3 regions of the Caballeronia sp. GACF4 genome follow, and region 3 is predicted to be linked to each of the others. Evidence: predicted binding sites of a transcription regulator. Region 3 holds the regulator's gene; each other region holds the start of a gene.
The links. The regulator LexA, encoded in region 3, represses DNA repair genes until DNA is damaged. The targets are predictions, from matches to a motif close to ACTGTATNNNNATACAGT.
Positions count from the first base shown of each region.

Region 1: dinB (DNA polymerase IV) is a predicted target of LexA. The motif match lies at 2,604-2,621, and genes of this name have one in related genera.
Region 2: recA (recombinase RecA) is a predicted target of LexA. The motif match lies at 1,245-1,262, and genes of this name have one in related genera.

Region 1 covers NZ_JALQDW010000020.1:46,857-51,022, forward strand. Annotated here, with positions in the region: gene NCR40_RS19555 (ABC transporter substrate-binding protein) at 1-300, opposite strand, end outside; gene NCR40_RS19560 (TauD/TfdA dioxygenase family protein) at 327-1,208, opposite strand; gene dinB (DNA polymerase IV) at 1,339-2,505, opposite strand; gene NCR40_RS19570 (ATP-binding protein) at 2,680-3,855, opposite strand; gene NCR40_RS19575 (hypothetical protein) at 3,997-4,166, opposite strand, start outside.
Region 2 covers NZ_JALQDW010000002.1:429,251-433,416, reverse strand. Annotated here, with positions in the region: gene recA (recombinase RecA) at 87-1,154, opposite strand; gene NCR40_RS02090 (response regulator transcription factor) at 1,413-2,153, shown strand; gene NCR40_RS02085 (sensor histidine kinase) at 2,160-3,749, shown strand; gene NCR40_RS02080 (MFS transporter) at 3,980-4,166, shown strand, end outside.
Region 3 covers NZ_JALQDW010000005.1:134,930-139,095, reverse strand. Annotated here, with positions in the region: gene NCR40_RS06780 (DUF2939 domain-containing protein) at 61-678, opposite strand; gene NCR40_RS06775 (hypothetical protein) at 837-1,163, opposite strand; gene lexA (transcriptional repressor LexA) at 1,331-2,008, opposite strand; gene NCR40_RS06765 (sulfate ABC transporter substrate-binding protein) at 2,278-3,312, shown strand; gene cysT (sulfate ABC transporter permease subunit CysT) at 3,451-4,166, shown strand, end outside.

The sequences.
Region 1 (4,166 bases), on a different contig from region 3:
CGTGAGCAACGGACCGACGCCTGCCGCCGCGATATCCACGGAGCCGGACAACAACGCGTCGTTGATGCTCGCGCCACCCGAGAGCTTGGCCCAATCGACCTTGATATCGACGCCTTGCTTCTTGCCTTCCTGCTCGATGAACTTCTGATCGCGCGCCACGTTGAGCAGCAGATAAACCACGCCGAATTGCTCGGCCACGCGCAACGTGCCTTCCGCCTGCGCGGTCGCCGAACAGCCCAACGAGACGACGAGCGCGGCGGCGAGCGCGCGCAACGAACGCTTCCCGAAACGAGAATGCATGTGAGAAAACCCCGTGAAATAAGCGCTCAGAACGGCGCGTCGCCTTCAATGGTCGTGCGATACAGCTTGCGGCGTTCGTCGTCGGGCGTGCCGGCGGCCAAGTGCATGACCGAGCGGTTGTCCCAGAACACCATGTCGTGATTGCGCCACTCGTGGCGGTAAAGAAACTCCGGCTTCACGCTATGCGCGAAGATTTCGTCGAGGAGCGCGCGGCTCTCGTCTTCCGGCATGTCGATGATGCGCGTGGTGAAGTGCTCGCTCACGAAAAGCGCGCGACGCCCGTTCTCCGGATGCGTCCGCACAATGGGATGCACCACCGGTTTGACCTGCGCGATTTGCTCGGGCGTCAGGTTCGGGCGCCACGGACTGCGTTTCTGCAACTCGGCGTATTTGGCAAGATAGGTATGCTCCGCGCGGCGTCCTTCGACTGCGCGACGCAGATGCTCGGGCAACGTATCCCACGCGAGATGCTGATTCGAAAACAGCGTATCGCCGCCAACTTTCGGCAACTCCTGCGCATGCAGCAGTGAGCCGAGACTCGGCGTTTCCTTGTACGAGAGGTCCGAGTGCCAGAAGTGCCCGGCATCGCCGAGACCGATCGGCTTGCCGTTTTCGAGCACGTTGGAAACGATCAGCACTTCCGGATGCCCGGCGAGCGCGAACTGCTTGAGCACGTGAATTTGCAGCGGCCCGAAGCGCTTGCTGAACGTGACCTGCTGTTCCGGCGTGATGCGCTGGTCGCGAAACACGAGCACGTGATGATCGAGATGCGCGCGATGAATGCGCGCGAAATCGGCTTGCGAGAGCGGCTTGCTCAGATCTAGCCCGATGACCTCGGCGCCGAGCGGCGCGTCGAAGGCGCGAATTTGAATGGATTCGTCGATGGATCGATCGGCGGCTTGGGGCAAACTTTCGAGGGTCGTTGCGAGGGTCGTCACGATGTTCTTGAACGGCGCAAAGACAGCCAATCTACTTCGTCGCAGCCGTGCCGCCAACGAACGATCCGCGATTTGCTTATTCCCTTTGGCGCTTAACGCCTCAGTCGAACGGCAGTTCCACTTGAATCGGTTCGATGAAGCCGCCGTCCTCTCCGCGCACGCTCAACGCGCTCACGCGCACGCCGAGTAACCGCAGCCGTCGATCCAGCGTAATGCGCTTTACGCATTCGGTAGCGGCGCGGCGAATCTCGACGGGGTCGTCGGTGGAAACGGGAATGGTCAGATCGCGCGTGAGCGTGCGGAAGTCGTCGAAACGCAGCTTGATGCCGACCGTCCGGCCTACGTAACCTTTGCGCTGCAGGTCGTCGGCGACTTTCTTGCACAGCCCCGTGAACGCCTCGGAGAGCTTCGCGCGGTCGTTCTTCGGATGCAGATCGCGCTCGAACGTGGTCTCACGGCTCATCGACTTCGGCTGCGAACTCACGACCACGGGCCGATCGTCCTGTCCCTGCGCGATACGCGCGAGCCATGCGGCGTAAGTGCCGCCAAAATGCGTCTGCAGAAATCCCAGGTCGGCGGCGGCAATGTCACCGACCGTTACGATACCGAGCGCCGCCAGCCTTTCGCTCGCCTTGGGCCCGATGCCATTCACCTTGCGCGCCGCGAGCGGCCAGATGCGTGTGGGGAGATCGTCCATCGTCAGGATGGTCAGGCCGTCGGGCTTGTCGAGCTCCGAGCCGATCTTCGCCAGCAGCTTGTTCGGCGCGATGCAGATCGAGCACGTAAGCCCGGTGGCTTCGTGCACCGCGTCCTTCATGCGCCGGCCGATGCTCGCGGAATCGCCCGGCATGTCCGTCACGTCGATATAAATCTCGTCGATGCCGCGATTCTCTATCTGCGACGTGAACGCCGCGACGGCTGTCTTGAAAAGCCGCGAGTAATGGCGATACGACTCGAAATCCGTGGGCAGAAGAATGGCGTCGGGCGCGAGTTGCGCGGCCTTCATCATGCCCATGGCCGAGAACACGCCGAACTTGCGCGCTTCGTAAGTGGAGGTGGTGACGACACCGCGCCCCGCGTAATCACGCAGTTTTCTGAAGCGGCGCGTGCCGTCGGCCAGCGTCTCGGGAATGGCATTGCGTCCGCCGCCGACCACCACCGGCTGACCGCGCAGTTCGGGATAGCGCAGCAATTCGACGGAGGCGAAGAACGCATCCATGTCCAGATGCGCGATACGGCGAGGCGTGGGCGTGGCGGGCGTGTCCATTGCCTAGAACGGACGCGTGCCGACAAGGCCGGAAGACGACGACGTGCAAAGGACGTGGCTAAACATGCGCGGGCGCGAAGAACGCGGAAAATGCGCATACTGTACATTCATACAGTGATTCGCGCTAGTCTGCCTTATGTCCCTAGCGGCGCTCGGCGCAAATCCGCAGCCCGGTCAGCCAAGAATGCTTAAATTGCGAATCAGGTAGTCATTGAACATCGGCACGGTGAACGCGATATCACCATGGGACGGACTGTAGATCATGCCTTTGTTGATGATCTGCGCGCGGCGAGGACCGAGACTCTGCGGGGTTTCGCCGAGCGCGTCCGCAACGTCGGACGAACGATAAGGGCCACTGCCTAATTTCGCCATGGCAATGACGTATTCGCGTTCCTTGGGCGTTAGGCGATCGAAGCGAACTTTGAAGAACCCTTCGTCCAGACGCTTGAGCGTTGTCGACTCGGCGCGCCTTGCGTCGCTTACGGTAATCGCGTCGCCGACGGCGAGATTCCAGGACTGATGGCCCCACTCCTGCAGAAAGTAGGGATAGCCTCTCGTCTTGAGGAAAATCTCTTTCAGAGCAGCATCGTCGATAACGGCGCCTTCGTCGTTCACTGGTTGACGGATCGCTGCCTTGGCATCGTCCTCAGGCAGAGCACCGACCTCCGGGTAGTGAAATAGCCGCTCCGCATACGATTTGGCTTGTCCCGACAGGGCCGCAACCTGTGGCAAGCCGGCGCCGAAAAACAGCACCGGCAAGCGCGCCTGGTTGATCTTGTGCAATGACACGATGAGAGCGGCTAAGTCTTTTTCGCTTAGGTACTGGACTTCATCGATCAGGAGCGTCCAGGCTTTACCGGCAGCTTTAGCGGCCTCGCCGATACGCACGAACAGTTCTGGAAGATCATTCTCGAGGTCGCCGCTGTCCGCGACTCCTACTTCGGGATCCACCGCGATCGAGACATCGCCATATTCCAACTTGAATGCGGAGGCAAACGACCTCAACGCTCGCAGCGCGTCGTAAGTCTTCGCCTTGGCATTGGCGGCGACGGACAGTTTTCGAAGCACTTGATGCATGCGTGGCAGCAGTTGCTCACCCAACGATTTGTTCTCGGGCGCCTCGATCATGGAAGTGACGTGGCCACGCTGAATAGCGAGCGCTTCGACTGCGTTGAGCAGCACGGTCTTGCCTACGCCGCGTAAGCCCAGGAACATTTGCGAACGGCTGGGCTTACAGAGCACCGCGCGTTCAATGGCGATACGTGCGTCCTCGATGATTGCTTCGCGCCCAGCGAGTTCGGGCGGCTGGCTACCGGCGCCGGGCGCAAATGGGTTCCGAACCGGATCCATGACTATGACTCTATAACAATATATAGCGTAGTATATCTCGACTACCTTATACTTTCCTATATTTCGCTAGATAGAGCACGTGGCGCTAGCGGCCTGCGGTTGGAGGCGCGACCGCCCTCACGACTCGCGTACGTTAATCGTCTACTCCGGAACCCGCTTCTCCGCCAACGCCCGGCGGCAATCCTCCAGAATGGGCCGCACCACGCCCGAATTGAAGTTGAGGTCTTCGCTGTCCAAAATCTCTTCGACCGCTTCGCGCGCCCAGTCGGATTCGAGGATGGCGCAATGTCGCGCGGCAAGATCGCGTGCAA
Region 2 (4,166 bases), on a different contig from region 3:
GATCCGAACCGGCGCTTCAACATCGTCAGTGACCAAGTGAGTATCTAAACAACGAGACGACGACCACGTAACGATTAAGCGACAACTCACTCGTCCGCCACCGTGGCGCCCGGCGCCACGGCGTCAGCCATTGCCGCCACGCCGAGCGATTCGCGGATCTTGTTCTCGATCTCGCGGGCGATGTCCGGGTTCTCGCGCAGGAATTCGCGCGCGTTGTCCTTGCCCTGACCAATACGCTCGCCGTTATAGCTGTACCAGGCGCCCGCCTTGTCTACCAGCTTGGCCTGCACGCCCAGGTCGATGATCTCGCCCTGACGCGAAATGCCTTCGCCATAAAGGATGTCGAAAATGGCTTCGCGGAACGGCGGCGAGACCTTGTTCTTCACGACCTTCACGCGCGTTTCGTTGCCGATGACTTCGTCGTTCTTCTTGATGGAACCAATACGGCGAATGTCCAGGCGCACCGACGAATAGAACTTCAGCGCGTTGCCGCCCGTGGTGGTTTCCGGGTTGCCGAACATCACGCCGATCTTCATGCGGATCTGGTTGATGAAGATGACGAGGCAGTTCGTACGCTTGATGGTGCCAGTCAGCTTGCGCAGCGCTTGCGACATCAGGCGCGCTTGCAAACCAGGCAGCGAGTCGCCCATTTCGCCTTCGATTTCCGCCTTCGGCACGAGCGCCGCGACGGAGTCGATGACGATCATGTCGATGGAGCCGGAGCGCACCAGCGCATCCGCGATTTCCAGTGCCTGCTCGCCCGTGTCCGGTTGCGAGATCAGCAGTTCCTGCGCATTCACGCCGAGCTTCTGCGCGTATTGCACGTCGAGCGCGTGTTCTGCGTCGATAAACGCCGCCGTGCCGCCGACCTTTTGCATCTCGGCGATCACCTGCAGCGTGAGCGTGGTCTTGCCCGACGACTCGGGCCCGTAGATTTCCACGACACGGCCGCGCGGCAAGCCGCCGACGCCAAGCGCGATATCCAGACCGAGCGACCCTGTCGAGACCACCTGAATGTCTTCCACCACCTCGCCTGCGCCGAGCCGCATGATCGACCCTTTGCCGAATTGCTTTTCGATCTGCGCGAGCGCGGCGGCCAATGCCTTGCCCTTCTCCGCAGTCATGCCAGCCGGGCCTTTCTTGCTTTCTTCCATGAATCGTCCTTTGCTATGATGAACGGCGTCTGAGGCGGGTGCCGGCAAGCTCGAAACGAACTCGAGCCCGTCTGTAGCACTCCCGCAGACACTGTATAAAAAAACAGTAGTTTTTGCAAGCCCGATCGCGCGACGCAGTCTTTTTTCCACGCCGCGCGCACCGCGCAAAAACCGCAAAACACCTGGAGACCGCCGCGCCGGGCGAAATGCGGTGTCGGCAATGACTGCGCTTTGCCGCGCACGAAGGCGCACAACACGATGCGAATCCTCATTGCCGAAGACGACAGCATACTCGCGGACGGTCTCATTCGATCACTCCGCCAATCGGGATACGCCGTCGACCATGTGAAGCATGGCGTCGAGGCAGATACCGCCCTTTCGCTGCAAACTTTCGACCTCCTGATTCTCGATCTCGGCCTGCCGCTCATGCCCGGTCTGGAGGTGCTGCGCCGCCTGCGCGCACGCAATTCGCAGATGCCGGTTTTGATCCTGACGGCGGCCGACAGTGTCGACGAACGCGTGAAGGGACTCGACCTCGGCGCCGATGACTATATGGCCAAGCCCTTCGCGCTCAACGAGCTCGAAGCGCGCGTTCGAGCGTTGACGCGACGCGGCGCGGGTGGCGGTCCGACTGTCGTGAAGCATGGTTCGCTGGCGTTCGACCAGGTCGGACGCGTCGCGCATATCGGCGAGCAAGTCGTAGACCTGTCCGCGCGCGAACTCGGCGTGCTCGAAGTGCTGCTCCAGCGCATCGGGCGGCTCGTGTCGAAGGAACAGCTCGTGAATCATCTGTGCGAGTGGGGTGAAGAAGTAAGCAACAACGCAATCGAGGTGTACGTGCACCGCTTGCGCAAAAAAATCGAAGCGAGCGGCGCGCGCATCATCACGGTGCGCGGGCTCGGCTACACGCTGGAAAAAGCCGTCGCCAACGTCGACAACGGCGCCGTTGCCCAACCCGCGGCGAGCGATTCCCTGCCCGCCAGCCCTCAATACAAGTAGCCGCGCATGGCGTCGCCCGTTTCCACCGAACCAAGCGAAGCCGGGCACGGACACGACCACGCCGCCACCGAAAGCGACACCGACGCCAAGCGCGACGCGCGCTACGCCAACCCGTTCGCGCCTCCCGACGAACTCGAACCCGACAACGAAACGCATCCGCGCTCGCTCTTCGGCGAGATTCTCGACTGGATGCTTGCGCCGCTTCTGCTGCTCTGGCCGATGAGCATCGCGGTGACGTACCTGGTCGCGAAGTCGATTGCCAACGGTCCGTTCGACCGCGCGCTCGAAGCCGACGTCTACATGCTCGCGCGCCAAATCCAGCCGGTGAACGGCGTCGCCGAACTGCGTCTACCCGATGTCACGCGCGATTTCCTGCGCGCCGACAACGTCGACAGCGTGTTCTTTCAAGTGCTCGGCACGCGCGGCGAACTGGTCGGCGGCGACCGTGACATGCCCTTGCCGCATGACGACGATCGTCCGCAGCCGGGCATCGTCGAATTTCGCGACGACGCCCTGCGCGGCAACGACATTCGCGTCGCCTATACGACGGTCGATGTGCCCGGTCTCGCGCCGGGACGCGATCCCGCCGAGACGCAGCCGGTGCTCGTGCAGGTCGCCGAGACGCTGGACAAACGCAGCCAGCTCGCCAACGACATCATCAAAGGCGTGATCCTTCCGCAGTTCGTGATCCTGCCGCTCGCCATCGTGCTCGTGTGGTTCGGCCTCTCGCGCGGGCTCGCGCCGCTGCACGCGCTGCAGTCGAACATTCGCGCGCGGCGTCCGGACGACCTCTCGCCGCTCGAAGCGGCCCGCGCGCCGCCCGAGATCGCGCCGCTCGTGGCGTCGTTCAACGATTTGCTCGTGCGGCTCGAACAGAACATGGAGTTTCAGAAGCGCTTTATCGCCGACGCCGCGCATCAGATGAAAACGCCGCTCGCCGGCCTGCGCATGCAGGCGGAGTTTGCGTTGCGCCAAGAGGTATCGACGGAAGTGCAGCGCTCGCTCGAACAGATCGCCATGAGTTCCGAGCACGCGGCACGGCTCGTCACGCAATTGCTCGCGTTGGCGCGCGCGGAAAATCGCGCGACGGGGCAGATTTTCTCGCACGTCGAACTGACCGATCTCGCGCGGCTCGCCGTGCGCGACTGGGTGCAGGCGGCGCTCGCGAAGGGTATCGATATCGGTTACGAGGAGCCCGCGTATCCCGTCGAAGTAGAGGGCAACGCGGTGATGCTGCGTGAATTGCTGTCGAATCTGATCGATAACGCCATCCGCTACACGCCTCCGAACGGACGCGTGACCGTGCGCGTGCGGACCGGCGAGCACGATCTCGATCACGTTCATCTCGAAGTGGAAGACACCGGACTTGGCATTCCGAGCGCCGAACGCGAGCGCGTGCTCGAGCGTTTCTATCGCATTCTCGGACGCGAGGGCGACGGCAGCGGCCTCGGTCTCGCCATCGTCAAGGAGATCACGGCGATGCACGGCGGCACGCTCGCCATCGAAGATCATGTGTATCAGGAAGCGCCGCGACTGGCTGGAACGCTGGTTCGCGTGAGCTTACAGCGGGTTTTTCCTATGCGGGACAAACCCTGAGCCGGCTCAGCGCCTAACATCTCGACAAACAACATAAAACGCGCATTGACGCAAGAATGAGCGAGATAAAAAGAAAATAGAAGATGGTTAGCCGAAGATGTACTTTATGCGCCAATTCGACCCGCATCCGGGCGAGTCAGAACGCCGTAAGTTTTCGTTCCAATAATCGTTGCACCGGAGCGCCTCGGGCGTTTCCGACACGTATGCGAATTCAAATCAGGAGACGATTCATGGCTACGGTTGAGGGGCGCATTTCCCACGCACCGATGACGAGCGAGGAAAGGAAGGTCATCTTCGCTTCGTCGCTCGGCACGGTGTTCGAGTGGTACGACTTTTATCTGGCGGGCTCGCTTGCCATCTACATCAGCAAGACGTTCTTCTCGGGCGTCAATCCGACCGCTGGCTTCATCTTCACGC
Region 3 (4,166 bases):
AACGCCGCAAGAAATCCATGAAGCGCTTACCGGCACTTTAAAGGTTGTCCAACAACGAACTCACCCGTTCAAATCAACCGCGACCAGCCTCCACGTTATCAACCCGTACCGATGAAAGATCGCGGAGTACCGCGCATCGCCGGCACCGTGCTGGTAGGTCACCACGAACGTATCGAAGCTGCGATATCCGGCCGTGGTCTGCGGTGGTTGTCGCGGCGGTTCTTGAGTCGCAACCATGCTCGATGCCGCTTCGGAAGGCGGTGAACTCGCCGCCGCCTGACCGTCTCGAACCGGTGGCACGATAGCGGGTGGATGCTCGCCTGGATCTCCGCGCGGCGGAATGCCATTCAAAATCGCGGCGACGCCTTCGGGCGTAGCGTAGGAATCCACCAGCGGCCCTACGAGCGCCGCGCCGATCATTGCACCGATGATCGCGAGCGGATTGCCGCTCTTCTGGATATCGACGCGCCGCGTCAGCAGTGCGCCGACTTGCTCTTTGAGGCTTTCACGCAGCGCGGGGAAGTCGACGTATTCGTTGACGGTCTGTGCATCGCGCGCATCGGCCGCGTGCTTGACGCGGTTCAGCGCGATATAGGGCGACGCATAGACAAGGCTTAACCCTGCAACGATGAAGAGAATAACGAGCGTGGCGACGAAATAACGCGTAGTGCGGGACATGCGAAGGAACGACCCCCGGCGTGACATGGGTGACATGAAAGAACGATTGACCATGTTCACGCCGGATATATCCCGAGCTTCATTCCTTGCAGCCGATAGATTGCGGACTGCCTGCATTACACATAACTCAAATTCACTCGGCAAACGCTCTACCGCGCTCAGGCCAGAATGCCGCTGCTAACGCCGGCGCGTTCCTCGTCGATACACCGGTCGATCATGCGCGACACCTCGCCGATATTGCCGACCATGATTACCCGCGACTCACTGCGATACACCCGCACCGGCGCGCGCTGTTCCGATTCCGCATGCACCGCGCTATTGAGCGACACACGGGCGAAGGCGGGTTGACGCGACGGCAACGCGGGCATCTCGTCGAAGAGATCGGGCGCCGCTTCAGGCCGCGCCACGGCGCATGAGATCAGCGAGCGCAAATGACGCAGACGGCCAAACTGACGAAAGGGCAGCAAACGGGCGAAACGTTCCATGATGACTCTCCAGACGGCGGACGACAGACGACAGACGATAGGACGCACCGCGGCACGCCGCGAGCGGTGGCCGTCATGCTTGTAATTTTTGAAACGTGCCGCGTCGCGCGAGGGCGAGGAGGCGAAGCGGGCGGCGGTGTTGACGCGCCGCGCGCTCGAGTCGTACGTTAGAACTCGCCGGAGCGGATGAGCCCGACCGCGATTCCTTCCAGCGCGAAGTCGCCGCTGCCGGAGCGCACGAAGATGTTTTCGTAGTCGGGATTCTCCGCGACCAATTCCACGCCATCTGGCCGGCGCTTCCAGCGCTTCACCGTGACGTCGTCGCCAATACGCGCGACCACGATCTGCCCGTCTTTCGCTTCATTGCGCTTCTGTACGGCAAGCAGGTCGCCGTCGAGAATGCCCGCGTCGCGCATGGACAAGCCGCGCACCTTCAGCAAATAGTCGGGCTTGCCCGAAAAGAACGCAGGGTCGCACGCGTAGTGTTGCGAAATATGCTCCTGCGCAAGGATGGGGCTGCCCGCCGCAACGCGCCCGACCAGCGGAAGCGACAACTGCATGATGCTCTGATGCGGCAAGGTGAACTGATGCGGAAGATCGTCCGAACGGTCGATGCGCGCGGAGCCTCCCAACAGGCGGATGCCACGCGACGAACCCGCCGCGAGTTCGATCACGCCCTTGCGCGCCAGTGCCCGCAGATGTTCCTCGGCGGAGTTCGCGGAGCTGAAGCCAAGCTCGGCAGCAATTTCGGCACGCGTGGGCGGAAAGCCCGTGCGGTCGATGGCTCGCTGGATGAGCTCGAACACTTGCTGCTGTCGCGCGGTAAGTTTTGAGGGTTTGGTCACTTGCTGGAGCCTCGGCGCACTGTATGGATGGACAGATGACTGTATTTTTATACAGTATTTCGAGCTTTTCAAGCTTTACTTGAAGTTCGTCGCCAGATCCTTTACTGACAAGGCTGCAACGCGCTCAAACAGTCGCTATTTGTCGCTCGGACTGCGAAAAACCTTGCTTTAGCACTTTTGCATCTAAAAAAGTGAGAAACAATTATTTCTAATCATATAAGCTCGCCTTTAGACTGATTCCGTCAATTCGATAAGACGGAGAACGGGGAATGCATAGCATCAGGGCTGGATTGAAGGGCGGCGCGAAACAACTCTTTGCCGCGCTGGCGATCACGGCGGCGAGTTTCGGAATCTCGGCGACCGCGCACGCGGACACGTCGTTTCTGAACGTCTCGTACGATCCGACGCGCGAGTTGTATCAGGACTTCAACCAGGCCTTTGCGAAGAAGTGGAAGGCGGACACCGGCGAAACGGTCACCTTCAAGCAATCTCATGGCGGTTCCGGCGGCCAGGCGCGCGCGGTTCTAGACGGGCTTCAGGCAGACGTCGTGACGCTTGCGCTTGCTTACGACATCGACGCGCTCGCCTCCAAGGGCATCGTCGGCACGGACTGGCAAAAGCGTCTGCCGGACAATGCATCGCCGTACACGTCGACCATTGTGTTTCTAGTGCGCAAGGGCAACCCGAAGGGCATCAAGGACTGGGACGATCTCACCAAGCCGGGCGTGTCGATCGTCACGCCGAACCCGAAGACCTCGGGCGGCGCGCGCTGGAACTATCTGGCGGCGTGGGCGTATGCGCAACACAAGCCCGGCGGCAACGAAGAGACCGCGAAGGAGTTCGTGACCAAGCTCTACAAGAACGCAGGCGTGCTCGATTCCGGCGCACGCGGCGCGACCACCAGCTTCGTGCAGCGCGGTCAGGGGGACGTGCTGATCGCATGGGAAAACGAGGCGTTCCTGTCACTCAAGGAATTCGGTCCGGAGAAGTTTCAGATCGTGGTTCCTTCGGTGAGCATTCTGGCCGAGCCGCCGGTGGCGGTGGTGGACAAGGTCGTCGACAAGCACGGCACGCGCAAGCTGGCCGAAGCGTATCTGAAGTATCTGTATAGCGACGAAGGCCAGCAGATCGCGGCGCGCAATTTCTATCGTCCGCGTTCGGACAAGGTGCCCGCCGAGCTGACCAAGCAGTTCCCCAAGCTCAAGCTCTACACCATCGACGACACCTTCGGTGGCTGGACCAAAGCGCAGAAGACGCACTTCGCGGACGGCGGCGTGTTCGATTCGATTTATCAGCCGCAGTAAGCAGGCAAGAGACCGGGCGCCGCGAGGCGCTCGAGTCGCAATGAAAGCGGCCGCAAAGACGGCCGCGCATGACGAGACAAAAAAACAGTGCGCTTATCCCCCGGCGCCGAAGGCAGGACGATCAAGGATGAAGCAAAGATGACAACGTTCACTTTCCGAAAGCCGAGTGCGTTACCCGGCTTCGGGCTGACGATCGGCATCACGGTGGCTTACCTGAGCCTCGTGGTGCTGATTCCGCTTGCGGCGACCTTCGCCAAGACCGCGACGCTCGACTGGGCGCAGTTCGTTCGCGCCGTCACCGGGCCGCGTGTGCTGGCGTCGTATCGGCTCACTTTCACGGCGGCGCTCGGCGGGGCGGTCATCAACGCGATCTTCGGCTTCCTGGTCGCATGGGTGCTCGTGCGCTACACGTTCCCGTTCAAGCGTGTCGTCGATGCCATCGTCGATCTGCCGTTTGCGCTGCCGACCTCCGTCGCCGGCATTTCGCTTGCCGCCGTGTACGCGAGCAACGGCTGGATCGGGCAGTATCTCGCGCCGCTCGGCATCAAGGTGGCGTTCACGCCGCTCGGCGTGCTCGTGGCGCTGACGTTCATCGGCTTGCCGTTCGTCGTGCGCACGGTGCAGCCGGTGCTCGAAGACTTCGAGCGCGAGCAGGAAGAAGCCGCCGCATGTCTCGGCGCCACGCGCTGGCTGACGTTTCGCCGCGTCGTGTTGCCGGCGCTCTTTCCCGCGCTTCTGACCGGTTTCGCGCTTGCGTTCGCGCGCGCGCTCGGCGAATACGGTTCGGTCATCTTCATCGCGGGCAATGTACCGATGAAATCGGAGATCACGTCGCTGCTCATCATCACCAAGCT